Labrys monachus: one gene and its partner. The protein of the gene in region 2 binds, or shares a complex with, the protein of the main gene of each other region. Links are inferred from orthologs where the notes say so. Each region holds a gene or a part of one and is shown on either strand. Other genes may lie near its edges. The genes, in order: rplL and rpmG.

Region 1 (10,545 bases), 1.1 Mb from region 2 along the record:
AGCACCTTGAGGTTCTTCTCGGTGAGCTCCTCGCCCGCCTCGAGATAGATCTCGCCGGTCTTGGTGTTGACGATGTCCTCGGACACATATTGCCCGACGAGGTCGTCATCGGTGACGCGCAGCGCCTTGAGCCCCTTCTCCGCCAGCGCACGCGCCGAACGGGCGGTCAGCTTCTTGCCCGCTTCCACGACGATCTCGCCGGTATCGGCATCGATGAGGTCGATATTGGGCTTGGCGCCCTTCATGCGGTTCCAATCATAGGGAACACGCCAGCCGTCATCGGTGCGGGTATAGATGATCGAGTTGTAGAAGGTCGACAGGATCTCCTCACCGTCCATGCCCAGGGCGAAGAGCAGCGACGTCACCGGAATCTTGCGGCGGCGGTCGATACGCGCAAAGACGATGTCCTTGGCGTCGAACTCGATGTCGAGCCAGGAACCGCGATAGGGAATGATGCGGGCGGCGAACAGCAGCTTGCCCGAGGAATGGGTCTTGCCCTTGTCGTGGTCGAAGAACACGCCGGGCGAGCGGTGCATCTGCGAGACGATGACGCGCTCGGTGCCGTTGACGATGAAGGTGCCGTTCGAGGTCATGAGCGGCATATCGCCCATGTAGACATCCTGCTCCTTGATGTCCTTGACCGAACGCGCGCCGGTTTCCTCATCGACATCGAACACGATCAAGCGTAGGGTCACCTTCAAGGGCGCAGCGAAGGTCATGCCGCGCTGGCGGCACTCGTCGACATCGTATTTCGGTCCTTCGAACTCGTATTTGACGAATTCGAGCATGGCCTTATTCGAAAAATCGGAGATCGGGAAAACCGACTTGAAGACCGTCTGCAGTCCCTCGTCCGTCCGCCCGCCCGCGGGCTCGTCGACCTGAAGAAACTGATCGTATGACGCCTTCTGAACCTCGATCAGGTTCGGCATCGTCGCGACTTCGCGGATTTTTCCGAAAAACCGGCGGACGCGCTTGCGTGCATTGATCGTCTGAGCCATGTGGTCCTCGTCCCTTCATGCGACACGATGGAACAGCCCGGCGCTGCGCCATCGATGCCACAAGCATCTGATCCCGCAGGCGAAGGCGCCGACGCCCCCTCACCTGCCCGGCGGCGTTCCGCTCGCACGGAACTCCGCATAAATTACGGCCGGCTGGCGCCGCCCCTTCGCCCTTTGCAACGGCGGATCGCAAAACCCCTCCGGGATTCTCCGATTCGCCGTCTCCGCCCCGAGGACAGCCCCTGCCCGGGCGCCTCAAACGCGGAAAAGGCCCCGGGGAATCCCCGGAGCCGTAACGCCTGACGCAAGCTCTCTTACTTGAGCTCGACCTTGGCGCCAGCCTTCTCGAGCTGAGCCTTGAGCTTGTCGGCCTCTTCCTTGGAAACGGCTTCCTTGACAGGCTTCGGAGCACCCTCGACGAGGTCCTTGGCTTCCTTGAGGCCGAGGCCCGTGATCGCGCGGACTTCCTTGATGACTTCGATCTTCTTTTCGCCGGCAGCGGCGAGGACGACCGTGAACTCGGTCTGCACTTCGGCGACCGGCGCAGCGGCACCAGCCGGGGCAGCGGCAACGGCGACGGCGGCCGCAGCCGAGACGCCCCACTTCTCTTCCAGCGCCTTGGCGAGTTCAGCGGCTTCGAGAACCGTCAGGCTCGAGAGGTCTTCGACGATCTTTTCAATCTTGGACATGGTCCATTCTTCCTAAATTCTGGTTCGTACCGGTTATCGGGTTGCGAACGGCCTTACGCCGCTTCGTCTCGCTTGGCATAAGCCTCGAACACACGGGCCAGCTTGGCAGCCGGCGCGGTGACGACCTGAGCAACCTTGGTCGCCGGAGCCTGGATAAGGCCGACGAGCTTGGCGCGCAGTTCATCGAGTGACGGCAAGGTCGCGAGGGCCTTGACGCCGTCCGTGTCCAAGGAGGTCTTGCCCATCGCGCCGCCCAGGATAACGAACTTGTCGTTGCCCTTGGCGAAGTCGACGGCGACCTTGGGTGCTGCCACCGGATCGCTCGAATAAGCGATCAGGGTCGGCCCCTTCAGAAGGGGCGCGATGCTGGCAACATCCGTGCCATCGAGAGCGATCTTGGCGAGGCGGTTCTTTGCGACCTTCACGGTCGCGCCAGCCTGCTTCATCTGCTTGCGCAGCTTCTGCATCTGGGCGACGGTCAGGCCGGAATAGTGAGCTACGACGACCACTCCGGAAGCCTTGAAGACCTCCTGGAGAAAGCCGATGAACTCCTGCTTTTCCGCTCTTTCCACGTTGCTCTCTCCGGTTGCAGCTCTTCGTCAGAACGAAAAGCTGACCGTTGCACTTTGCCGCCTCCATACCCTCCGGCGAACCGGCGTGCTGAAGGCGACGCTCGAGTGCCTGTCCCCCGTCACCGGCGTGCGTCAATATGACACATGCCTTGCGGTTTCAGGTGCGTCGGATCGAACCAAGTCACGAGGCAGCCGCGAAACGGATACCAAAAACCGGTCTTCCCCGTCTATGCAGGCAAAAAGAGCGCCCTTTCAGGCGTTTCTTTGCAAATTAAGCGGGTTTCCCCGCGCCTGCAGTCTCGGACAGGACATGGCCGCCCGGGCTTGAAAAACTTCCCCGCCCGTTCGGCCAGTCTAAAATCCGGATAACTCCGGACAGCAAAATCCCGGGCCGCTTGCGCACCCCAGGTTCATGAACCTTTGATCAGTTCAGTGAGAGTCGCGATATAAGGCCTCGGACGCCAAATGCCAAGAGCTAATTCGAGGCTCTCCGCCATATTGTGGCATACCGGCCGAAGCGGCCACGCGCCGCGGGCGCAAAAAAGCCCCGCCACAGAGGCGGGGCCCGATGTCGTCGTCGGCCGCTCAGGCGCCGAGCAGGGTCGTCGGATCGATCTTCACGCCGGGGCCCATGGTGGACGACAGCGCGACGCGCTGCACATAGGTCCCCTTGGCGCCGGCCGGCTTGGCGCGGACCACCGCGTCGGCGAACGCCTTGATGTTCTCCGCCAGCTTGTCGGAACCGAATGACGCCTTGCCGACCGCGCCGTGCACGATGCCGGCCTTCTCGACGCGGAACTCGACCGAGCCGCCCTTCGACGCCTTGACCGCGGACGTGACGTCCATGGTCACGGTGCCGACCTTCGGGTTGGGCATCATGCCGCGCGGGCCGAGCACCTTGCCGAGGCGGCCGACCAGAGGCATCATGTCGGGCGTGGCGATGCAGCGGTCGAAATCGATCTTGCCGCCATTGACGATCTCGACGAGATCCTCGGCGCCGACGATATCGGCGCCCGCCGCCCGGGCTTCATCGGCCTTGGCGCCGCGCGCGAACACGGCGACGCGCAGCGTGCGCCCCGAGCCGTTCGGCAGATTGCAGACGCCGCGGACCATCTGATCGGCATGGCGGGGATCGACACCGAGATTCATGGCGATCTCGACCGTCTCATCGAACTTGGCGGTGGCCCGCTCCTTGACGAGCTGGACCGCTTCGTCCAGGCCATAGAGCTTGATGCGGTTAACGCCTTCTTTGGCGGCGCGGATGCGCTTTCCCTGATGAGACATCATATCACCCGACGATCTCGAGGCCCATAGACTGGGCGGAACCCTTCACCATTGCCATGGCCGCTTCGACCGTATCGCAATTGAGGTCAGGCAGCTTCTTGGTGGCGATCTCACGGATCTGGTCGATCGTGATCTGGCCCGCCTTGGCACCCTTGCCCGGCGTCTGCGAACCGGACTTGATGCCCGCAGCTTCCTTCACGAAGAAGGAAACCGGCGGCAGCTTGAGTTCGAAGGTGAACGAGCGGTCCTGATAGGCGGTGATGATGACGGGAATCGGCGTTCCCTTCGTCATCTGCGCCGTGCGCGCATTGAAGGCCTTGCAGAATTCCATGATGTTCAGACCGCGCTGGCCGAGCGCGGGGCCGATCGGCGGCGACGGGTTGGCAGAACCCGCCGGCACCTGCAGCTTGACGTAGCCGGTAATCTTCTTCGCCATTTATTGCTCCTGAGCGGGTTGCCCCGCGGTTGATGGCCATCGCTGTGGCCGGAGTTCGCGGTTCGGTTCCGCCGGACGGCGACAAGCCCGGCCTCCCCTCCCGCGACGTCGTACCAGCGGCCGAATGCGATCGCATCGGACCACCGGACACCTGCGATCTTCAGGGCGAAATCGACGATTTCGCGAAGATCGGCAAGGGCTGGGGGTGCTTCCGCAGCCCCCTCGGCAGATCAGAGCTTCTCGACCTGCGCATATTCGAGTTCGACCGGGGTCGCCCGGCCGAAGATGGAAACCGCCACCTTGAGGCGGGCACGGCTCTCGTCGACTTCCTCGACCACGCCGTTGAAGGAGGCGAAAGGACCGTCGGCGACACGCACCTGCTCGCCGACCTCGAAGCTGACGGAGGGCTTCGGACGCTCGACGCCGTCGGCGACCTGACCCTTGATGCGTTCGGCCTCACGATCGGGAATGGGTACCGGCTTGGCCTTGTCCGCCCCCAGGAAGCCTGTGACCTTCGGCGTGTTCTTGATGAGGTGATGCACCTCGTCGGTGAGTTCGCACTTCACCAGAACGTAGCCGGGAAAGAACTTGCGCTCGGTGTCGACCTTGCGGCCGCGGCGCACCTCGACGACCTTCTCGGTCGGCACGAGGATCTCCTCGAACAGGTCAGACAGCCCGCGCTGCGCGACCTGCTCGCGGATCGACTGAGCCACCTTGTTCTCGAAGTTCGAATAGGCGTGAACGATATACCAGCGCTTGGCCATCAACGATCGTCCTCAACGGCCAAGATTGATAAGGAAGCCGACACCGGCCTTCAGGACGGCATCGGTGACCGAAAAGAAGATCGCCATGACGGCAACGAAGATCACGACCATGATCGCCGTGATCACGGTTTCCCGGCGCGTCGGCCAGGTCACCTTGTTAGTTTCATTGCGGACCTGTTGCAGGAACTGCAACGGTGTCGTCTTTGCCATCGTCCTACCGCCACCTCAGGCCGGACTTTCACGTCAGTCCAGCGCCTATGTCGAAATCCTGCCCTGCAAAAGCAAGACCGAGCCAATACAAAACCGAGGGTGCGGCGAAGCCCCATCCCCCGGCTACCGATAAATCGCTGCGAAAGGAGGCAAATACCCCATCCGCGTGAATTGGCAGGGGCAGCAGGGATCGAACCTGCGACCTACGGTTTTGGAGACCGTCGCTCTACCAGCTGAGCTATACCCCTACGCGATGCCCGCGCGGCGCTTACATAGCCGCGCAAATGGTTCGGCGCAATCCCGTTGATGCGGACATCGCCGCAAAATTTGCGGCATCTCCCGGAGATGATGCCACACGACCGTGCCACAGGCCAGCGCCTCGGCGACACCGCCGCACGGCCTTAGAGAGGGCTCCGCGGCGCGCGCGCAGCCCTCGCGCCTCCGTAAAGCGAAACGGCGCAGCCGAGGCTGCGCCGGTTCCCGAGCGTGTCGAAACGATTTCGGCCTATTCGATGATGGCGGCGACGACGCCGGCCCCGACGGTGCGACCGCCTTCACGGATGGCGAAGCGCAGCTTCTCCTCCATGGCGATCGGCACGATCAGGCTCACCGTCATGGCGATGTTGTCGCCCGGCATCACCATTTCCGTGCCTTCCGGCAGCGTCACGATCCCCGTCACGTCCGTCGTGCGGAAGTAGAACTGAGGACGGTAATTGCCGAAGAACGGCGTATGGCGACCGCCCTCTTCCTTCGTCAGGATATAGGCCTCGGCCTTGAACTTCGTGTGCGGCTTCACCGAACCCGGCTTGCACAGAACCTGGCCGCGCTCCACGTCCTCGCGCTTGGTGCCGCGCAGCAGCGCGCCGATGTTGTCGCCAGCCTGACCCTGGTCCAGCAGCTTGCGGAACATCTCCACGCCCGTCACCGTCGTCTTCTGCGTCGGACGGATGCCGATGATCTCGACTTCCTCGCCGACCTTGACGATGCCGCGCTCCACGCGTCCCGTCACCACCGTGCCGCGGCCCGAGATCGAGAACACGTCTTCCACCGGCATCAGGAACGGCTGGTCGATCGGCCGCTCCGGCTGCGGGATGTAGTCGTCCACCGTCTTCATCAGCTCGAGGATCGCGTCATGCCCGATCTCCGGCGACTTGTTCTCCAGCGCCATCAGCGCTGAGCCCTTGGTGATCGGGATGTCGTCCCCAGGGAACTCGTACTTCGACAGAAGCTCGCGCACTTCCAGCTCCACGAGCTCCAGAAGCTCGGGATCGTCGACCATGTCCACCTTGTTCAGAAACACCACCAGCGCGGGAACGCCGACCTGGCGCGCCAGCAGGATGTGCTCGCGCGTCTGCGGCATCGGACCGTCCGCCGCCGAAACGACCAGGATCGCGCCGTCCATCTGCGCCGCGCCCGTGATCATGTTCTTCACATAATCGGCGTGACCCGGGCAGTCCACATGCGCGTAGTGACGGTTCTTCGTCTCGTACTCAACATGCGCCGTCGAGATCGTGATGCCGCGCGCCTTCTCTTCAGGCGCCTTGTCGATCTGGTCATACGCCGTGAACGTCGCCCCGCCCGTCTCCGCCAGAACCTTCGTGATCGCTGCCGTCAACGACGTCTTGCCATGGTCGACGTGACCAATCGTGCCGATGTTGCAGTGCGGCTTGTTCCGTTCAAATTTCTCTTTGGCCATAGCCCCGGTTCCAGCATTGGAGGATTGGGTATTTCGCCGGTGCGAAATATCGCGCGGGTCGATAGGCGTTTTCGCAGCGGCACGCAACAAAAGATTGCTCCGCGCCGCGCCGCCCGCGCCCCGATAGACCGCCGTTCGAATCGTAAGATGGAGCGGGTGAAGGGAATCGAACCCTCGTATTCAGCTTGGAAGGCTGCTGCTCTACCATTGAGCTACACCCGCGTCCCAACCGATCGGACTTGGTGGAGGGGGTTGGATTCGAACCAACGTAGGCTGAGCCAACGGATTTACAGTCCGTCCCCTTTAACCACTCGGGCACCCCTCCAAACCGTCCTTCGCAGCGCTGGTGACACCGCTGCGACCCGAAGCCGCCGAGTGGCGCGGCTGCTTCGTTCGAGGGCGTCCTTATGGTGACGCGGCGGGGACCTGTCAACCGAAAAAGGCGAAATCCCTCGACCGACTTTCGCGCCCGGCGGATAACCAAACGATCGGGGCTTTTTTTGCGGCGCCAGCCATGCGATGGCAATTGTCCTGGAGGTATCGATGAACGACAGGGAACGCAGGGGACGCCAGGGGCACCACCGGGAGCGGCCGGATTCGGGAACGCCGGACACCGTCGTCATCTATGGCTGGCACCCCGTGCGCGAGGCGCTGCAGAACCCCGCGCGCACGCTGAAGCGGCTTCTCGCGACCGAGAATGCCGCGCGGCGGCTGGCGGAGGAGAACATCCAGGCCGGCATCCCCCTGCAGATCGTCCGCCCCGGCGAGATCGACCGGCTGCTGACCGCCGATTCCATCCATCAGGGCCTCTATCTGGAGACCGCGCCGCTGCCGGCTCCCGCCTTCGGCGAATTGCGCGCCAGCGATATCGTACTGGTGCTCGATCAGATCACCGATCCGCACAATGTCGGCGCCATCGTCCGCTCCGCCGCCGCCTTCAGCGTCGCGGCGATCATAACCACCGAGCGCCATTCGCCCTCCGCGACCGGCGTGCTGGCCAAATCCGCCTCCGGCGGCCTCGAGCATGTGCCGATCGTGTCGGTGCGCAATCTCGGCGATACGCTCGACGAGATGGGCGACAGCGGCGTGATGCGCGTCGGCCTCGATTCCGAGGGGCCGGCGACCTTGGAAGGCACGCCCCTGTCCGGTCCGCTCGCGCTCGTCCTCGGCGCCGAGGGCAAGGGCCTGCGCCAGCGGACGCGGTCGCTGTGCGACGCCCTCGCTCGGCTCGACATGCCTGGCGCCATCAAGAGCCTCAACGTCTCCAACGCCGCAGCGCTGGCGCTCTACGTCGCGCGGCAGCAAGTCAAGGCTTGAGCGCGCCGGCCACAGCGCGGATGCGTCAGCGCTGGACCTGGCTGGCACTCGGCTTGGACGGAGATGATCCGATCGAGGGCGTGGCCGAATCGAAGTCCATGCTCTCCAGGTTCGGGCGGGGGACGGGAAGGGCCAGGGGTATGCGCACCGCGGCCGGCCGGGCCGCCGGCGCGATCGATGCCAGCCTGGGCTTGGCGGGCGGCTTTTTCGGCGGCGCGCCGGAGCCCGACCGGTCAGGTCCGGCATAGGGCGCGTCCGGCAGCGCCGTCTCGACATTGCGCGGGGGAATCGGAGGCCGTGCCGGGGCGGCGCCGGCATCCGGCACCTCGCCATAGGCGGGTTCGTAGCGATAGCGCGGCGCATAGGCCCTGCGCTGCGCCCAGGGCGCCTGATAGTCGCCGTCGTCGGGCGCATAGTCCTGCGGGTCATACATCGGACGGCGGGGGAGCGGCGCATAATAGTCCCCTCCCCAGCCGCCATCGTCATAATAATAGCCGTCGCGCCAGCCGGCCATCGCCGGCGCCGCCGGCAAGGCCACCGAGACGAGCACCGAAATCGTCAGCAAACGTATGACGGGCAAGGGCACGGGTCCCATCCTCCAGATGACATCTCCGGCCTGATAGCGCAGGATCTGGGCGGAATAACGATTTGTTAAGCATAGCGGGACGGAACGCCTCGCCGGTGGCCCGGCCCGCGGCCGCATCCGCGCAAGACCGACACGTCCAAGTAACAATCTGCCCTTAGACTGCGATCCGCGCTTTCGAGCGAGGTTCCAGATGTAGACATAGGCGTCTGGAAACGACCATGATACCGTCGCGCAAGGCCTCTGCCATGCAGGCGAAGAACCGATCGCAAACGCCACCCCGGGCCTTGATTACAGCGAAGGACATACGCCGTTGAAGGTGCATAGTGGGATCGAGATGGCCAGGCTCGTCGCTCTGGTCGCCGTCATTTCGCTCCACGCCAATGCATACGGGATTTTCGGCGACGATCGCGCCATCGGATTCGTCGTCGATGAACTCTGCCGTTTCGCGGTTCCCGTCTTCTTCCTGATTTCCGGCTATTTGTGGAAGGACGATTCGCTTGCCGCGCCCGTCGAGCCTCTCCTCAGGCTGTTCAGGCGGCTCCTCGTCCCCTTCGTCATCTGGGTTGCGTTCTACACCTTCTGCGAGATATCGCAGGTCTTCTATCCCGGCACGTTTCCGAACCCGGCCAGCATCCGCTCCTACATCTTCATTCCGCTGAGCGGCGGCGCCGGGTTTCATCTGTGGTTTCTGCCGGCGCTGTTCATCGGCACCGCACTCGGCTGGTTCGCCGTCCGCCGTGTCGGCCTCAAGGGCGGCCTCGCGCTTTCCGCCACCCTCTATCTCGTCGGAACGGCGCTCGCGCTCTATGCGCGATCGCGGAACTTCGACGCGATCGTGTGGATCTACCGCAACGGCCTCTTCTTCGCGCCGCTCTTCCTCGTGCTGGGCCATGCCATGAAAAAGGGACGGATACCGGCAATCCCCATGCTCGCCGCCTTGGTTCTGGCCGGAGCGGCGATCCATATCGCCGAAGGCTGGTATGTCTTCGACAGGTTTCCGAAAGGCCATGACATGTCGCTCGGGACCGTTCCCCTGGCGGTCGGCGTGTTCGGCCTCTTCCTTCACATGCGCGCGGGCGCCGATCCCGTCGTGCCCTGGGGGCGCGACGTCTTCGGGGCCTATCTGGCGCATCTTTTCTTCCTGAGGCTTTTCGCGGCGCAGGTCGGACAGCGCGGCGTCGGCGCCGCCTTGGCGTGCATCGCCTTCACGCTGATCGTCTCCCTCCTCTTCTCGCGCCTGATGAAGAGGAGCGCCGTCACCAGACCGCTGGTCTCCTGAGCGGACGTCGTCCGCGGTCGAGCGTCACAGGCGCCCGGTCAGCGCCTCCACCACGGCATGCCGCCCCTCCGGCATGACGAGACCGCGCGGCGCGAACACGTCACGCTCGAGGAAATAGCGGGTGAGCCGGAGCGCGTCGGCAATGTCGGCGGCGCTGGGACTTCCCACCTCGCCGCGCAGGAAGCCCGGCAAAGGCAGCAGCCTGTCGTGCCAGGGCGCTCCCGCCTCGCGGCTGACCGCCCGGCCGGTCTTCGGCGAGACATAAGCGAGGTCGTCCGCGCTGCCGGTGGCGGCACAGCGGCCGAGATCGAGGCCGAAGCCGAGTTCGGTGAGGATCTCGAGCTCGAACCGCGCGATCAGCGCCGGGGCCACCCCCGCATCCGAAATCACCGCGATGATCTCTCCCAGCGCCCCGTGGAGACCGGGATGAGGCTCGCGCTCAGGCAAAAGCCGCACCAGCGCCGCGACATGGCTCATCGCGAAGAGCGCGAGGCGCGAGGACAGGAAATGCGCGGCATGCAGGGCCAGCCCTTCGACGGCGAAATGCCCGAGATGCCCGTCGATGCGTGCCCGCCAGACCAGTTGCACCGCGTTGCCGGGCTGCAGCACCGGCTGCAGCGCCCGCGACCGCGCCGCCCGCACCAGGCCGAGATGGCGGCCATGACCCCGCGTCATCGCCTCCAGGATCACGCTGGATTCGCCGTGGCGCCTGAC
Region 2 (15,894 bases):
CGCAAGGCCGGTGAGGTCCAAGAAATGTCCGAGGCGATCCTCGTCGGCCGCAATGAAGCCGAGGGCCGCTACCGCGACCGCCTGTGCTTCTTCCTTTTGAGCGGCCTCGCCCTTGCTGTTTGCGAGCATCGATTCTCCGTTTGGTAAGAAGTGAGTGCTAGTTTTGTCCGGCGCGAAGGACGACAGGACCCGGCAGTGTCCGTAGCGAGTTGTCGCAAGAACTCGGATGCTGCAACTTAATTGTTTTCCAGGCAATGCCGCAGGCAAGAGGTACCATGGCGAAGAAGGTCCTGATCGTGGAGGACAACGAGCTCAATATGAAGCTCTTCCACGACCTGTTGGAGGCGCATGGCTACGACATCGTCGAGACGCGCAGCGGCATCAACGTGATGAATTTGGCACGCGAGCATCGGCCGGACCTGATCCTGATGGATATCCAGTTGCCCGAAGTGTCCGGGCTCGAAGTGACGCGCTGGCTGAAGGACGACGACGAGCTGAAGTCGATTCCCGTCGTGGCGATCACGGCCTTCGCCATGAAGGGGGACGAGGAGCGTATCCGGCAGGGCGGGTGCGAGGCCTATCTGTCCAAGCCGATATCGGTGGCGAAATTCCTCGAGACCGTGCGCAGCTTCCTCGGCGAGGCGTGACCGCCTTCCACCCGTCGGTGCTCGCGCCCACCATCCTACCTAGTCTCGATGCCGGGGGCAATTCAGGCAACATCCAGGCACTGGCTTTACGACAGATTATTGCTCTGGTGGAATTTTCCTGGCCGAGAAGTCTATCGACTTATCGGAAAGAGCTTCTGGAAGCGTTTTTTGCAAAATATCGAAACCACTGTCCGCAGAGGAGAGTTCGACGATTCGTTCGCGGTACGACAAGAGAAGGAATTTCCGCTCTTTGGTCGCTTCAGGGACTCGCGGGGTTTTCCTGAGAAGTCAGATCGGTTGCAATGAAGCCCCCGGTGATACCGACACCGAGGCCAGCGGCAATGAGAGCATCGGCTGGAAGGCCCGACGACCCGGCCTCGAGACCGGAGGCCTGCCCCGTTGAGTCGGGATTTGCAGCCTGACCGAAGGCACAAGGCGAGACGCTCTCGACGGTGGTTACGGTACCGGGAATGATGTCGACCTTACAGCCGTCCACATAAGTCAGCGTAGCCCGGCCGTGCGGCCGGGCCATGACTGTATCGCCCACAGCGACGGGTCCGTCAGCAGCCATGAGGACAAAACCGTTGCCGTGATTCACCAGCACGTTGCCCTTCATGTTGTTGACGCTCTGGGCGGATGCTGCGCCTGCGAACAACAGCGGTACTAATGCAAACATAGCTCTCGTGAACATTTCGACGGCCTTTCGCAGCTCGCTTCCACATGTGCACTATATGATTATTATATACATAATCTATATGCCGATTTTGGTGTCTGGCGCAACCTGTCGGCCGGCTAATCGCCGGGATAAGCGCAAAATTACGATTTATTACTTCCGAGATACCGGGATTTGGCGATGCCTAGGCATGGCCGCCATCTTGAAGATGGTATGTTTCGACAAAAAGATGGAGCACCATGGCCAACGAAACACCGAATCGGAGGGCATCGCGAGATGAATCAAGCGGGCATCGTCTAGCCTCGCGCCGCCAGGGGTCGGAATCTGACTGATTTAGGTTAGGGCGTTCCATCTTCGGATCGAATCACGAGAATCGCAAAATGCTTTCAAGACCAAAGCGTTGAAGCGGTGATCCGTTTCTGCTTGAACGCATTTTGCTTTAGCTTTCTTGGCCGATGAGGGCTTCGGCGAGCCTGTTGACGTCCCAGCTGGCGAATTTTCTTCTCAGCTTGGGGGACTTGGGTCGGGGCGGCTTGGTCGGCCGCCGGCAGGGTTGAGGGGGAAGGTTGGGCAGGGCGCTGATGCTGGTGGTGGCGCGGAGCATGTCGAAGGCGAATTTACTCAGGATGACCATGTTCTGAGGCCATCCCCTGTGCGCACGCGCGAGAACTCTTCCTGGACGATCACGTCGAGGGTCCGATGCGGCGTGTTCCCGATACTCCAATGGCCGCGGATGGTCTTTGCGAGGGCGGCGGCGGAGAACGCACTGAGGTAACTGAGGTAATAGAATAGCGGACGTGGTACCGGAAGCGATCCTTCAATTCGGTCAGCGCATCCACCTGATGACGGCGCGTGCGTCGAGGAAGCGGGCTTCGCTGGGGAAGCGCCGGTCGCCGTCGAGCCGGTCGACCTGATGCAGGACCGAGATGGCGCGGGTTTCGATGCGGCCATGGCCCTTGTCGACGTCGATGTCGGCTTGGCCGGCGTCGGCGGCTTCGAAGGCGGTCTGCAATGTCGGCTGGTTGCCTTTGACGGCAAGCAGGTAGTCGGCTCCGACGGCCGGGATGGATCGGGCGATGCGGGGATTGCAGGCGATGGCGTCGATAGTGAGCGGCGCGCCTCCCGCGAGCGACTCATGCGAAAAGCGCGGTACGGATGCGGCGGCTTGCGAGGACGTTCGGCTGGGTGAAGCCGTCAAGGGCTGGCGGAATTGTCCTCCGAAGAGAGAGTGGTTCCGATGACACCGCCGGCAATGGCGCCGCCGAGGCCCGCCGCGACCAGGGCATCGACCGGGAAGGTGGAGTCGCCAGGGGTGGTGTTGGAATTGGTCGTCTGGCCGGTCGCGTCGCTGGTGGATCCTGTCGTGTCCAGGAAGGCGCAGGGCGAGACGTTCTCGACGGTAAGGACCGTGCCGGGGATGATGTCGACCTTGCAGCCATCGGCATAGCGAAGGACGGCGCGGGCGCCGGGGCGGGCCATGACAGTATCGCCGATGGCGAGCGGGCCGGCGGCAGCCATGAGGATGAACCCATTGCCATGGTTGACGAGTACATCTCCCTTCATACTGCCAATGCTTTGGGCAGACGCAACACCCGCAAACAGGATGGGTATCAATGCCAACGCGATTCTTGGGAACATGTTGGTGGCCTTTCGCTGACGTCTCCGATAAATATCACATATTTATGATCTATAACTCTCTTTGATCCGTTAGCGCAACCCACCCGTTCAGCAAATCGGAGAGCTTAAATCCGCGTCAATGATTTATTACTGGCTGTTCCGGACCATACCCTGGTATCCGGGTGTTCTGCTCGTTGAGGATACGCTATCGTTACTGCGTGGAGAGAGCCGAAGGGTATGCCTATGCGCCCGACCGCGGCGCAGGCGGCATTCGGTAGATTGACCGGCAGCGGCTGTCCGTCGGGTCCTCGGGCGCCCAGGATGCTGGACGATGCCCGCCCGACCTGTTACAAGGTGGAGAGGCTGCGGCCAGGCGGGTGGGCGATGGTGAAGGGACCCATATGGTCGTCGCCAAGCCTCTGTGCATTCTCGCGAATGACGTGCCGCCCAGCATGCCGGATCCTTGTGTCGCTGGTGTGAACGCAGAGTTGTCGAATGAGAAGCTGGCCAGTCCCCCGCCGCGCCCACCGAGGCCTCGCCCGGTGTCCGACGCGCGGTCCGGTGCGGGCGGGAATGCTGGCGCTGGTTTGCGGTCTTTCTTTGACGGGGTGCGCCGGCTCTTCCGGCACCGGGACCGAAGGCGGCCTGGCGACCGGCGCTGCGGCGCCGGTGGACGAGGCGGCGCTGTCCAGCGCGGCGGCGACCTTCGTGTCGGCCTCGACCCCAGGCAACACCGCCTACAAGATCGGCCCGCTCGACGTGCTCGACATCTCGGTGTTCCAGGTGCCGGAACTGACGCGCAGCGTGCAGGTCGCCGACAACGGCACCGTCAACCTGCCGCTCGTCGGCACCGTGCCGACCACCGGCAAGACGCCCCAGGACATGGAGCGCGACCTCGCCCAGCGCCTCGGGGCACGCTATCTGCAATCGCCGCAGGTGTCGGTGTTCGTGCGCGAATACAACAGCCAGCGCGTGACGGTCGAGGGCGCGGTGAAGAGCCCGGGCATCTATCCGCTGCGGGGCAAGACCTCGCTGCTGCAGTTCATCGCGCAGGCGGGCGGCCCGAACACGGACACGGCCTCGGACACGGTGCTGGTGTTCCGTCAGGAAGGCGGCCGGCGCTCGGTGGCACGCTTCGACATCGACGCCATCCGGGACGGCAAGGCGGCCGATCCGGCGATACAGGCGGGGGACGTGATCGTCGCCGACGCTTCGCAGACGAAGACGGCGTTCTCGCTCTTCCTCAAGGCCCTGCCGGCAGCCACCACATTTAAGAGTTTCTAGATGACGGGTTGGGTGCCGGGAAGAATGACATATCGCATGAAGGAGCTTCCGAGGGAGCCGGTGGCGGCGGATCGGTCCGCCGAGGCCGCGTGCCGGGCTGGGGCGTTCTTTCCTCGCGCCGCGGAGCCGGCCGCGTGAGCGCCGCCGACGACAGGCTCCTGGAGGGAGATGCGGCGCGCCAGCTGATCGCGGCCTCCGGCCTGCCGGCCTCGCGGGGCTACGGACAGGGCGGCTATGCGAATGCGGCGCCGAGCGGCACCGAATCCTTCTTCGTCACCGTGCACGACTATCTGCGCATCCTGCGCAAGTACAAATGGGTGATCCTGTGCGTCGTCCTGGGCTTCACCGCCATCGGGGCGGTCCGCACGCTGATGACGACGCCGCTCTATACCGCGACCGTGCGGCTGCAGATCGACCGCAACGTCGCCCGGATCCTGGACAGCGGCAGCATCACGCCGGTGGAGGCGGGCGACAACGAGTTCCTGCGCACCCAATATGTCCTGCTCGAGAGCCGCAGCATCGCCGAGCGCACGGCGGCGGCGCTGAAGCTGGCCGACGATACGGACTTCCTGCAGACGAACGGCTTCTCGATGATGGCGATGATCGGGCGCCTGTTCGCCGGCGCCGGCGCGGTGGCCGCCCCCGAGACGGTGGTCAACCGGCGCGTGCTCGACCGGGCAGCGGCCTCGCGCATCCTGGGCAACCGCAAGGTGGTGCCGGTGACCGGCTCGCGCATGGTCGACATCACCTATACCGATCCGCAACCCGCCCGGGCGCAGTCGATCGCCATGGGGCTCGCCAACGGCTTCATCGCCGCCAATCTCGACAAGCGCTTCCAGGCCAATGCCTATGCCAAGACCTTCCTGGAAGACCAGCTGCAGCAGGCCCAGGCCCGCCTGCAGGAATCGGAGAAGGTGCTGCTCGACTTCGGCCAGAAGGAGCAGATCATCAACACGGCCGACAAGTCCTCGATCGCCGAGAGCAATCTGGCGGCCGCCAACGACGCCCTGACCAGGCTGGTCTCCGACCGCATCCACAACGAGCAGATCTACAAGCAGGCCCAGTCGGTCGACGCCGCCACCCTGCCGCAATTCCTCGGCGACAGCACGATCCAGACCCTGCGCGACAAGCGCAACGGCCTGGTGACCGACTACCAGGACAAGATCGCCACCTTCAAGCCGAGCTATCCGGCGATGGTGCAGATCAACAACCAGATCAAGGAAGTCGACCGCCAGCTCGCCGCCCAGATCACCACGATCAAGTCCTCGCTCAAGGGCGCCTACGAGGCATCGCTGAGCCAGGAGGGGGAGATGAAGCGGCAGATCGACATCCTGCGGGGGCAGGTGCTCGACCTGCAGAAGCGCTCGATCCAGTACAACATCCTCAAGCGCGAGGCGGACAGCAACCGCGCCCTCTATGACGGGCTGCTGCAGCGCTACAAGGAAGTCGACGTCGCCGGCGGCATCGGCGCCAACAACGTGTTCATCGTCGACCGGGCGGAAGTGCCGGGCAGCCCGTCCTCGCCGCAGGTGACCAAGGACATCCTGTTCTCGCTGGCGCTCGGCCTGGTGGCCGGGCTCGGCGCCGCCATCCTCCTGGAGCGGCTCGACAACACCGTCACCACGCTGGAGGAGATGGAGCGCCTGACCGGCATCGCCACGCTCGGGGTGATCCCGCGCCTGGGCACCGGACGGGTCCTGGAAGACGAACTGGCGGACGGGCGCTCGGAATTGTCCGAGGGATACCGGACGCTGTGCACCTCGCTGCATTTTGCCACCGACAACGGCCTGCCGAAATCGCTGCTGTTCACCAGCGCGCAGCCGGCGGAGGGCAAGTCGACCTCGGCGCTGACGGTGTCGCGCCACTTCGCCGCGATGGGGCTGCGCGTGCTGCTGATCGACGGCGACCTGCGCAAGCCCTCGCTGCACACCAAGATCGGGCTGAGCAACCTCAAGGGGCTGACCAACTACCTGACCGGCGCCACCACGCTGCCCGCCTCGCTGCAGAAGACCAAGATCGACAATCTCGTGTTCATGGCCTCCGGGCCGCTGCCGCCCAACGCCGCCGACCTCCTGGCCTCGCCGCGCCTCCTGTCGCTGCTGACCGCCAGCGACGAGATCTTCGACCTCGTCGTCCTCGACGGCCCGCCGATCATGGGCCTGGCCGACGCCCAATTGCTGTCCAACGCCGTGGCCGCCACCGTGTTCATCGTGCGCGCCGGCCATACCTCCAAGCACGCGGTCCGCAGCGGCCTCAAGCGCCTCCAATTCGCCCGCAGCACCATCATCGGCGCCGTCCTCACCCGCTACGATTCCCGCCATGAGAGCTATGCCTATGGCTATGGATACGGCTATGGTTACGGCTACGGATATGGCCTCGGCCCGGACGAAGCCGAAAACACCCGCATCGAGAGCCAGCCCGCCACCCCGAAGATCCCGTCATGACAGTGCCGACCGCCCTCCAATCGGCCATCGCCCTCTTCCGCGAGCCCACACGCGTCAAGCACAGCAGAAGTCGCGACCTGCCGGACGACATTTCCTTTCTGCTGCGGGTGGTCTCGGGCGACGAGCAGGCTATCGAGGAGGCCGCGCTCCTCTCCCAGCGCTCCACCGATTTCGTCATCGCGGCGTCCGAATTCTTCATCGAGCAGATCCTGTTCGCTCCGAACGCGGACAGCTATCGCTGCCTCGGCGCTACGCCCGATGCCTCGCGGGAGAAATTGCGGTGGCATATGGTCATGCTGCTCAAATGGCTGCACCCTGATACCCAGCCGGAGGAGACCCGGGCCGTACTCGCCGTCAGGGTCACCAAGGCCTGGAACAGCGTGAAGACGCAGGAGCGGCGGACCGCCTATGACGACGACCGGCCGGAGGCCTCTGCACGGGTTCTCCTGCGGCGAGCAGCCTCCATCCGCAGGGCTCACGACCTGCGGGTGGCGAGGCCGGGCGGGAGGGCGCCGCACCCCAAACAGCCCGATATGCAGCAGCCGAATCCGACCGGCACCGCTTCCGGGAGCATGCCGGTGCCCGCTACGCGGCGCACCGAATCGCATGGCCTGCTCGCCCTTGTCCTGAGCTTCTTCCAAACCAAGCTGAAAGGCGTCTGACCGGCGCGCCGCTCCGAATGCCGATCGGCCGGCATGGGCACGAGAGCATTTTCCGGAAAAGCTGATCGACTTTTCGATTATGAAAATGCGTCGAAACAATAAGCCAGAGAAGAATTGCGATTCGATGGAATCGCAATTTGCTCAGCCACGTCAAAAATAAAGGGCGCCGCAAGGCGCCCTCTCATATCGTTCCGGCAACCGGAACTACTTGATCTTGGTTTCCTTGAACTCGACGTGCTTGCGCGCGACGGGATCGTATTTCTTCATCGAGAGTTTCTCGGTCTTCGTACGGGTGTTCTTCTTCGTGACGTAGAAATAACCCGTGTCAGCCGTCGAAATCAGCTTGATCTTGATGGTTGCGGCCTTGGCCATGGTGATGCTCCGAACAATGCCGCCGGCCAAAGAAAATGGAGGCGGCCAAGCCACGCAACGGCGCGGCCCGCTTGAATCTGGCCGCACACTACTCACGGGCGCGCTGAAGTCAATCGGAAAGCGGCTGGACGCCCTAACTTGCACGCGTTCCAAGGCGGGAAAGCACCAGGAGCGCATAGGCGCCGCAGATGAAGGCGAGGCCGAAGGCAAACCCGTGCGGACGGACAGTATCGACCACGATGCCGAGCACCGGCGCGCCTGCCGTCATGCCCAGCCCATACAGCATGATGAAGGCGGCGTTGGCGGTCGCCAGGGCCCTCCCGGAGAAATGGGCGCCGAGATGGGAGAGGCCGACGGTGTAGAGGCCGCCGGCCATTCCGCCGGTCACGAAGATCACGGCCATCAACAAAGGCAGGTCCTCGGCAAAGAGCGGCATCAGCAAGGCGCCGGCCGTCGAGACCAGCGCGCAGGCCAGCAACAGCAGGGGACGGCTGTACCGGTCGGACAGCAGCCCGAGCGGGACCTGGGAAATGACGTTGCCGAGGCCGAACAGCGTGAGGAGCCAGGCCGAGTCGTTCTGGCTCAATCGGATCGCCTCGCCGTACAGGGTCAGAAAGGAGAAGCTGCCTTGCTCGATGGCGCCATAGACGAAGGCTGCAGCGGTCGCCACCGGGGCGACCAGCACGAAGCGCCAGACCGACAAGGTGGATTTGCCCTCCAGCGCCGGCACAGCCCTCCCGGCGAAGAGAATCGGTATGGCTGCGACGACGAAGAAGGCCGCGCCGACGACGAACAGCACCGATGTCGCGCCGCCGGCGACGATGAGCAGTCCCGGGCCGACGGCAAAGCCGATCGAGAGTGCCGTGGCATAGATGCCCATGACCAGGCCTCGCCTGGCGCTCGGCGCTGCCGCATTGATCCAATATTCCGACAGCACGAACAGGCTGCCGACCGCGATGCTGAACAGGAAGCGCAGCACGAACCAGGCCGCGAGTGATTGAAGCAGCGGAAACAGGCACAGCACCACCGTGGCGAGCGCCAGATTGAGCAGGACGAAATTGCGCAGGCCGAACAGCACGGCCAGCCGCGGCACGAACGGGCTGACAGCGATGCCGGCCAGACTGCCGGCGGCCATGATGATGCCGATCGTCGTGGCGCTGATACCCCGTGCCGAAAGCAGCAGGGACATCAGCGGCGTCACCAGCGACAGACCGATGCCCGCGACTGAAATGCAGGTGATCGCCGCCGCGATGGTCACGACCTGCGTCCGTCCGGGTTTCCGCTCCCCGAGCAGGGACGCCCGGCTATCGGACATCAGATTTCATCGCGCCGCCAGGTGCCGCGCCGTTCATGGAAGAGCGGTACGGGCAGGTCTCGTTCGAGCCCCTCCGCCAGCCGCCGCACGACTTCGGAGAGGATTTTGCGCGTGATGTCCGCGAGATTCTCGTCCTGCGTTTCGTCAAAGCCCAGCCATTTCAGTTCCACCAGCTCGGTGTCAGGGCCTATCACGCCGTCGGTGCGGCCGGCAATATTCGCGGCATCCGCCACGAAGAAGCGCGTGTCGAACCGCCGCGGGTGACGGGGCGGCGTGATGGCCCTCGCCACGAAATGCAGGGCTTCCGGCGCGGGGTAGACCTCCCGGGCGGCAAAGGCCCGCCAAGGGGCGCTGGTCGCCGGAGGCGCGCCGAGCCCCGTTTCCCCCAGCAGAAGGCCGGTCTCCTCGAATGTTTCCCGGATGGCGCACAGTGCGAGGGCCCGTGCCTTGCCCGGCGAAGGCCGGCTGACACGGGCGAGGAGATTGCGTTCGGTATGAGGGGCGAGGGAGCCGTAGACGCGCATCGAGCGGTCGGCGGCCTCGACGCGGCCGCCCGGAAACACCATGAAGCCGGGCATGAAGACGTGGCCGTGATGCCGGCGCCCCATCAATACTTTCGGCACACGACCGCTGCGGTCGACGAGAATGAGGGAGGCGGCATCGCGGGGCGAGGCGGCCCGGGTTCGTTCGGGCGGCACGAGGCTCATGATTCAGTAATGCGATATGGCATCGGGATCATGATCCGATGCAAACCCGTGCATGCGATTGGCCCATTGCAGGCCAACGATGCTGCCCTTGATCACCGGCAGCAACGCCAGGGAGAGGATCACGGTCAGCGGCAGCCAGATCAGCATGTGAAGCCAGATGGGCGGATGCCAGCCTATTTCGAGGCTGAGCACGCCGGCCACGATGACGTGCCCGACGATCAGCATGGTGAAGTAGGGAGGCGCGTCGTCGGCCTGGTGATGGAAGAGCTCTTCGCCGCACGCCTCGCAACGGTCGACGACCTTCAGATAGGATGAAAACAGGTGGCCCTTGCCACAGTTCGGGCAGCGCAGCGTGAGGCCGCGCCGCATGGCGAGGGCGACGTCGCGCTGGCCTGGGGAATATTCGATCATCGCCGCCATTCTCATCCCTTGCTCCATTGGCTCCTGGCCTTGCGCCGGGCGCCGCTGCCCTTGCGGTCCGTGATGCGCGGGCGCTTGACCATGCCTGTCCGGCGGCCCGGCGGGCGCTGGCGGCCTCCGTCCGAGACGATCTCGAAACGCAGGGCGCCGGCGAAGGGGGCGGCTTCGACCAGCTTCACCGACACCGTGTCGCCGAGTTGGAAGGATTCGCCCGTCGCCGCACCGACGAGTTGATGTGCCTCTTCCTCGAAGCGATAATAATCGTGACCGATCGTCGCGGCCGGTACGTAGCCGTCTGCGCCTGTTTCGAGGAGCTTGACGAACAGGCCGGATTTGATGACGCCGGAGACGCGCCCCTGGAAGATCTCGCCCACCTTGTCGGCGAGGAAATGCGCGATCAGCCGGTCGATGGTCTCCCGTTCCGCCGTCATGGCGCGGCGTTCGCAGGCCGAGATCCGTGCGGCGACCTCGTTGAGGGCGGCCGGCGTCATGTCGGCCGGCAGCCCGTCGTCGCCGAGATGGAGGGCACGGATCAGCGCCCGATGCACGATCAGGTCCGAATAGCGGCGGATGGGTGAGGTGAAATGCGCATAGCGCCGCAGATTGAGGCCGAAATGGCCGATATTGTCGGCCGAATATTCCGCCTGGCTCTGCGAGCGCAGCACGACGTCGTTGACGAGATGGGCATTGTCGGTCCCCTCGACCTGCTGCAGGACGGCATTGAACTGGGATGCCCGCATGGCGCCCTGCTTGGAAAGCGGGATGTCGAGCGTGCGAAGGAACTCCCGCAGCGCGATGACCTTCTCCATCGAGGGCTCGTCATGCACGCGATAGACCAGCGGGGTCTTCTTCGCCTCGAGGGTCTCGGCGGCCGCCACATTGGCGAGGATCATGAATTCCTCGATCAGGCGGTGCGCGTCCAGCCGCTCGGGCACGAGGACGCGGTCCACCATGCCGCTCGGCTTCAACAGGATCTTGCGCTCGGGGAGATCGAGATCGAGCGGGCCTCGCTCGCCGCGTTCCAGCTTGAGCGCCGCATGGGCGGCCCAGAGCGGGCGAAGCACCGGTTCGAGCAGCGGTCCGGTGATCTCGTCGGTGTCGCCGTTGACCGCACGCTGGGCCTGGGCATAGGAGAGCTTGGCCGCCGACCGCATCATCACGCGATGGAAGCTGTGGCGCAGCTTGCGGCCGTCGGCGGCGATGATCATGCGCACGGCGAGCGCCGGACGGTTCTCGTCGGGGCGCAGGGAGCAGAGGTCGTTCGAAATGCGTTCGGGCAGCATGGGCACGACGCGATCGGGAAAATAGACCGAATTGCCGCGGATCAGTGCTTCGCGGTCGAGGGGCGAATCCGGACGGACATAGGCGGCGACGTCGGCGATGGCCACCGTGAGGACATGGCCGCCTGGATTGGCCGGATCGGCATCCGGCTCGGCATGGACGGCATCGTCGTGGTCCTTGGCGTCGGCGGGATCGATGGTGATCAGCGGCAGGCGCCGCCAATCCTCGCGGCCCGACATCGTCGCGGGGCGGGCGGCTTCCGCTTCCTCGAGCGTATCCTTGCGGAAGACATAGGGGATGTCGTGGGCATGGATGGCGATCATGCTGATCGCCTTTTCGCTGCCGACCTTGCCGACCCTCTCGACGATGCGGGCGAGGGGCGGCCCGCCGCGCGAGCCCCGCAGCGGCTCGATGGACACGAGGTCTCCGTCCTCCACGCCCGAGGCATCGTCGGCGCGGACCGCCAGCTTGCGGTCGGCGTTGCGCTTCTCGATCGAGACGACCTCGCCCTCGCCGTTGGGCAGGCGGCGGAACACGCCGAGAATGCGCTGGCGCAGGCGCTCGATCAGCTTGATGACGCGGCCGGTGGGACGATGGTCCGATGCGCCATCGGCCATGCGCAGCAGCACGCGCGAGCCGACGCCGGGTGCGGCCCCGCCGAAACGCTTGGGGACGACGACGAGAATGCTCGGTGGCTTGCCGGCGTCCTCGTTCCAGTCGGAGGGCACGGCGACCAGCTCGCCGTCGCGATCGCGGCCGGTGATGTCGGCGACGAGGGAGGAGGGCAGAGCGCCGGGGGCGTTGAAGCCCTTGCGCGTGCGCTGCACCGCACCTTCCTCGGCGAATTCGTCGAGCAGGTGCTTCAGTGCGATCTTGTCCGCGCCGCTGAGGCCGAATTCACGGGCGATCTCACGCTTGCCGACCCGGCCGCGCGAACGGGCGATGAAGGCGACGATGTCGTCGCGACTGGGGAGGGACGGCTCCGATGCTGCGGTATTTCTAGGTTTGCGGGGCACGAGGGAATTCCGATTTTGGCGTCGGGAGCCTGGATGAGGCATCATAGACCAACGCACAGGGTGTTTGTCGAAGCCAATCGCCGGCACGCCGCATTTGGCTGGACGTTCGCCGGGCTGGCGGGATGTCTGTCGGGATGATCCGGGCCTGCGCGCCTGCACCGGCGACGCTTGTCATCGGTAAGGGAGCAGGAAGGCCGCAGATGTCGGGGTGCCCCGGACAGACCGTCTGAAATCGATCGCGACCGGCTGGCACAGGCAGCGTCGCGGCAGCGGTTCGATGGAACCGGACAGGAGGCATATAGGGAGAGTGCGACATCGTGTCAATGTCTATGCCGCGCTGCAGCACGGCGTTCCCGGCGAAGATGGGGTGTCGAATGTCGTCGACGAGCTTCACAGCCGCGGATCGCCCATGCTTCCCAAGCTCACGGTCTGGTATAATACGCGCTGCCCCGTCTGCGAGGCCGGCATCCGCCACCAGCAAGGCAGATCGCTGGCGGCGGTGAAGGCCGGCCGGCTGGCCTTCCTCGACATCAATCTGGAGCCGGACGTGCTGGCCCGGTACGGCGTGACCGTCGACGACGTCCGCCGCCGCCTGCACGCCGTCGACGAAGAGGGCCATCTCCTGGCGGGAGCCGATGTCGCGCTGGCGATCTGGCGACTTACGCCGGGCCAGAACTGGCTCGCCCGGCTGTTCGGCGCGCCGGGCGTCATTCTTGTCACCCGCCTGGCCTATGACCGTTTCGCCGACCTCCTCTTCGCCTGGAACCGGAGCAGGGGACGGTGGTGAGGCGCCCGACGTTCGCGCTTCCGGTCAGTCCACGTCGAAAGGCACGTCGTCCGAATCGAGGATAGCCTTGCCGGCCTTCTTCGGCGCGGCCTTTCCGGCGACCCGCTTGGCGGCGGGGGCGGCCGTTTCCGTCGCCTCGGCTCCAGCCGCTGCCGCCTTTTTCGCGGGCGCCTTCTTCACCGGGCCGTCCTTTGCCGCGCTCTTGGCGGCGGCCGTCTTGGTTCCGGCCGTCTTGGAAGCAGCCGTCTTGGTACCGGGCGCCTTGGTGGTACGGGCCTTCGCGCCGGCGGCCTTGGCTCCGCCTCCCTTGGCGGCGATCATCTCGATGGCCTGCGCCAGCGTCACCGCATCGGCTTCCATGCCTTTGGGCAGGGTGGCGTTGACCTTGCCGTTGGTGACATAGGCGCCGTAGCGGCCCGGCTTCACCTGCACCTCGCCGCCGCCCGGATAGTCGCCGAGGACGCGACCTGCGGCGGCCGCCGCGCCGAAGCGCCGGCCGGGACCCTTTGTCTCCTTGGTGACGATGAGATCGACGGCGCGATTGGCACCGATCGCCAGCACGTCGTCGTCCTTCTCCAGATTGGCGTAAGTCTTCTCGTGCTGGACATAGGGCCCGAAGCGGCCGATGCCGACGACGATCGGCTTGCCGGTGTCCGGATGGGTGGCAACTTCCTTGGGCAAAGCGAGCAGGGCGAGCGCCCGTTCGAGATCGATGGTGCCGGGACCGATTCCCTTGGGCAGGCTGACGCGCTTGGGCTTTTCGCCCTCGCCGAGCTGGACATACGGTCCGAAGCGTCCGTCGCGCACCGTGACGTCCTGGCCCGAGACGGGATCGGCGCCCAGTTTCTTGGTGCCGGCCTCGCCGCCATTCTCGCCTTCGCCGCCATTCTCGGTGCCGGCGGAAAGCTGGCGGGTATAGCGGCATTCCGGATAGTTCGAGCAGCCGATGAACGCGCCATATTTGCCGAGCTTGAGCGAGAGCGTGCCGGTGCCGCAGACGGTGCAGACGCGCGGGTTCGAGCCGTCGCCCCGGTCGGGGAAGATATGAGGGCCGAGAAGCTCGTTCAGCGCATCGAGGACCTGGGTGGTGCGCAGGTCCTTGGTGTTTTCGAGCGCCGCCGAGAAATCGCGCCAGAAATCGCGCAGCACCTGCTTCCAATCAAGCTCATGATTGGAGATGCGGTCGAGTTCCTCTTCGAGGGCGGCCGTGAAGTCGTATTCGACGTAGCGGGCGAAGAAGCTCTCGAGGAAGGCCGTGACCAGCCGCCCCTTGTCCTCCGCCTTCAGGCGCTTCTTGTCGATGGAGACGTATTCGCGGTCGCGCAAGGTGGCGAGGGTGGCGGCGTAGGTCGAAGGACGGCCGATGCCGAGCTCTTCCATGCGCTTGATCAGCGTCGCCTCGGAGAAGCGCGGCGGCGGCTCGGTGAAATGCTGGGTCGCGGCGATCGCCTTCTTGGTCAGCGGCTCTCCGGCGGACATCGCGGGCAGGCGCTTGGAATCATCGTCGTCGCCGTCGTCGTCGCGGTCCTCGTTGTAGAGCGTCAGGAAGCCGTCGAACTTGACCACCTGGCCGCTGGCGCGGAGATCGAGCTTGCGGCCGCCCGCCTCGACGAGGATATCGACCGTGGTGCGTTCGAGTTCGGCGCTCTCCATCTGGCTGGCGACGGTCCGCTTCCAGATGAGCTCGTACAGCTTGGCCTGCTCGGGCTCCAGGAAACGGGAGACCTGCTGTGGCGCGCGGGTCGGATCGGTCGGACGGATCGCCTCATGCGCCTCCTGCGCATTCTTCGCCTTGGTCGTGTAGCGCCGCGGCGCGCCGGGCAGATAGGGCGCCGCGAAGCTGTTGCCGATCATCTGGCGGATGGAAGCGATCGCTTCCGGCGCGATTTCGACCCCGTCGGTCCGCATATAGGTGATGAGGCCGACCGTCTCGCCGTTGACCGCGACGCCTTCATAGAGACGCTGGGCGATCTGCATCGTGCGATTGGGCGACATCCCGAACTTGCGGCTCGCCTCCTGCTGCAGGGTCGATGTGGTGAAGGGCGGGAAGGGATGGCGCTTGGCTGGCTTGGCTTCGACGCTCGTAACGACATAGCGCCCCTGGTCGAGCGCGGCACGGAAGGCCAGCGCCTCCTGCTCGGTGCCGACGTCGAGCCGCTGGATCTTCTTGCCGTCGGCACCGACGAGACGGGCGTCGAACACGTCGCCGCGCGGTGTCGCCAGCGTCGCCACCAGCGACCAGTATTCCCGGGCCACGAAGCGTTCGATTTCGAGTTCCCGGTCGCAGACGAGGCGCAGCGCCACCGACTGCACCCGGCCGGCCGACCGTGCGCCGGGCAATTTGCGCCACAGCACCGGCGACAGGCGGAAGCCGACGAGATAATCGAGGGCCCGGCGGGCCAGATAGGCATCGACGAGGCCTTCATCGATGTCGCGCGGCGACTTCATCGCCTTCAGCACGGCATCCTTGGTGATGGCGTTGAAGGTGACGCGCTCGACGGGAATGTCCTTGATGGCGCGCTTTTCCCGCAGGATCTCCAGCACGTGCCAGGATATCGCCTCGCCCTCGCGGTCGGGGTCGGTCGCCAGGATCAGCTTGTCGCTCGCCCTCACCGCCTTGGCGATCTCGGACAGGCGCTTGGAGGCCTTGGCGTCGTTTTCCCAGATCA

The links.
Region 1: rpmG (region 2) and rplL share a complex: the UniProt entries of both Escherichia coli proteins name them as parts of the 50S ribosomal subunit. The link is inferred for Labrys monachus from one-to-one orthologs.

Annotation. Positions count from the first base shown.
Region 1 is NZ_JAUSVK010000001.1:4,266,619-4,277,163, forward strand. What follows is about bases 1-2,944. They hold rplL (50S ribosomal protein L7/L12), read right to left. Parts: upstream 1,688-2,944; coding sequence 1,313-1,687; downstream 1-1,312. Other genes in these bases: rpoB (DNA-directed RNA polymerase subunit beta), read right to left, coding at 1-998; rplJ (50S ribosomal protein L10), read right to left, coding at 1,741-2,259; rplA (50S ribosomal protein L1), read right to left, coding at 2,845-2,944. Outside these bases: more of rplA, read right to left, coding at 2,945-3,543; rplK (50S ribosomal protein L11), read right to left, coding at 3,548-3,979; transcription termination/antitermination protein NusG, read right to left, coding at 4,210-4,743; preprotein translocase subunit SecE, read right to left, coding at 4,756-4,953; tuf (elongation factor Tu), read right to left, coding at 5,459-6,649; J3R73_RS19570 (TrmH family RNA methyltransferase), read left to right, coding at 7,193-7,966; J3R73_RS19575 (hypothetical protein), read right to left, coding at 7,992-8,552; J3R73_RS19580 (acyltransferase), read left to right, coding at 8,869-9,831; DNA repair protein RecO, read right to left, coding at 9,856-10,545. UniProt on the Escherichia coli protein: The binding site for several of the GTPase factors involved in protein synthesis (IF-2, EF-Tu, EF-G and RF3). Is thus essential for accurate translation.
Region 2 is NZ_JAUSVK010000001.1:3,123,783-3,139,676, reverse strand. What follows is about bases 6,116-9,026. They hold rpmG (50S ribosomal protein L33), read right to left. Parts: upstream 7,700-9,026; coding sequence 7,532-7,699; downstream 6,116-7,531. Other genes in these bases: J3R73_RS14145 (NUDIX hydrolase), read right to left, coding at 9,014-9,026; J3R73_RS14150 (MFS transporter), read right to left, coding at 7,833-9,014; J3R73_RS14160 (hypothetical protein), read left to right, coding at 6,662-7,327; J3R73_RS14165 (GumC family protein), read left to right, coding at 6,116-6,665. Also shown: J3R73_RS14200 (DUF3572 family protein), read right to left, coding at 1-129; J3R73_RS14195 (response regulator), read left to right, coding at 276-647; J3R73_RS14190 (hypothetical protein), read right to left, coding at 907-1,323; J3R73_RS14185 (hypothetical protein), read right to left, coding at 1,760-1,954; J3R73_RS14180 (hypothetical protein), read right to left, coding at 2,147-2,518; J3R73_RS14175 (hypothetical protein), read right to left, coding at 2,515-2,883; J3R73_RS14170 (polysaccharide biosynthesis/export family protein), read left to right, coding at 3,511-4,221; more of J3R73_RS14165, read left to right, coding at 4,356-6,115; more of J3R73_RS14145, read right to left, coding at 9,027-9,721; J3R73_RS14140 (DUF983 domain-containing protein), read right to left, coding at 9,725-10,141; rnr (ribonuclease R), read right to left, coding at 10,144-12,480; J3R73_RS14130 (thiol-disulfide oxidoreductase DCC family protein), read left to right, coding at 12,848-13,225; topA (type I DNA topoisomerase), read right to left, coding at 13,250-15,894.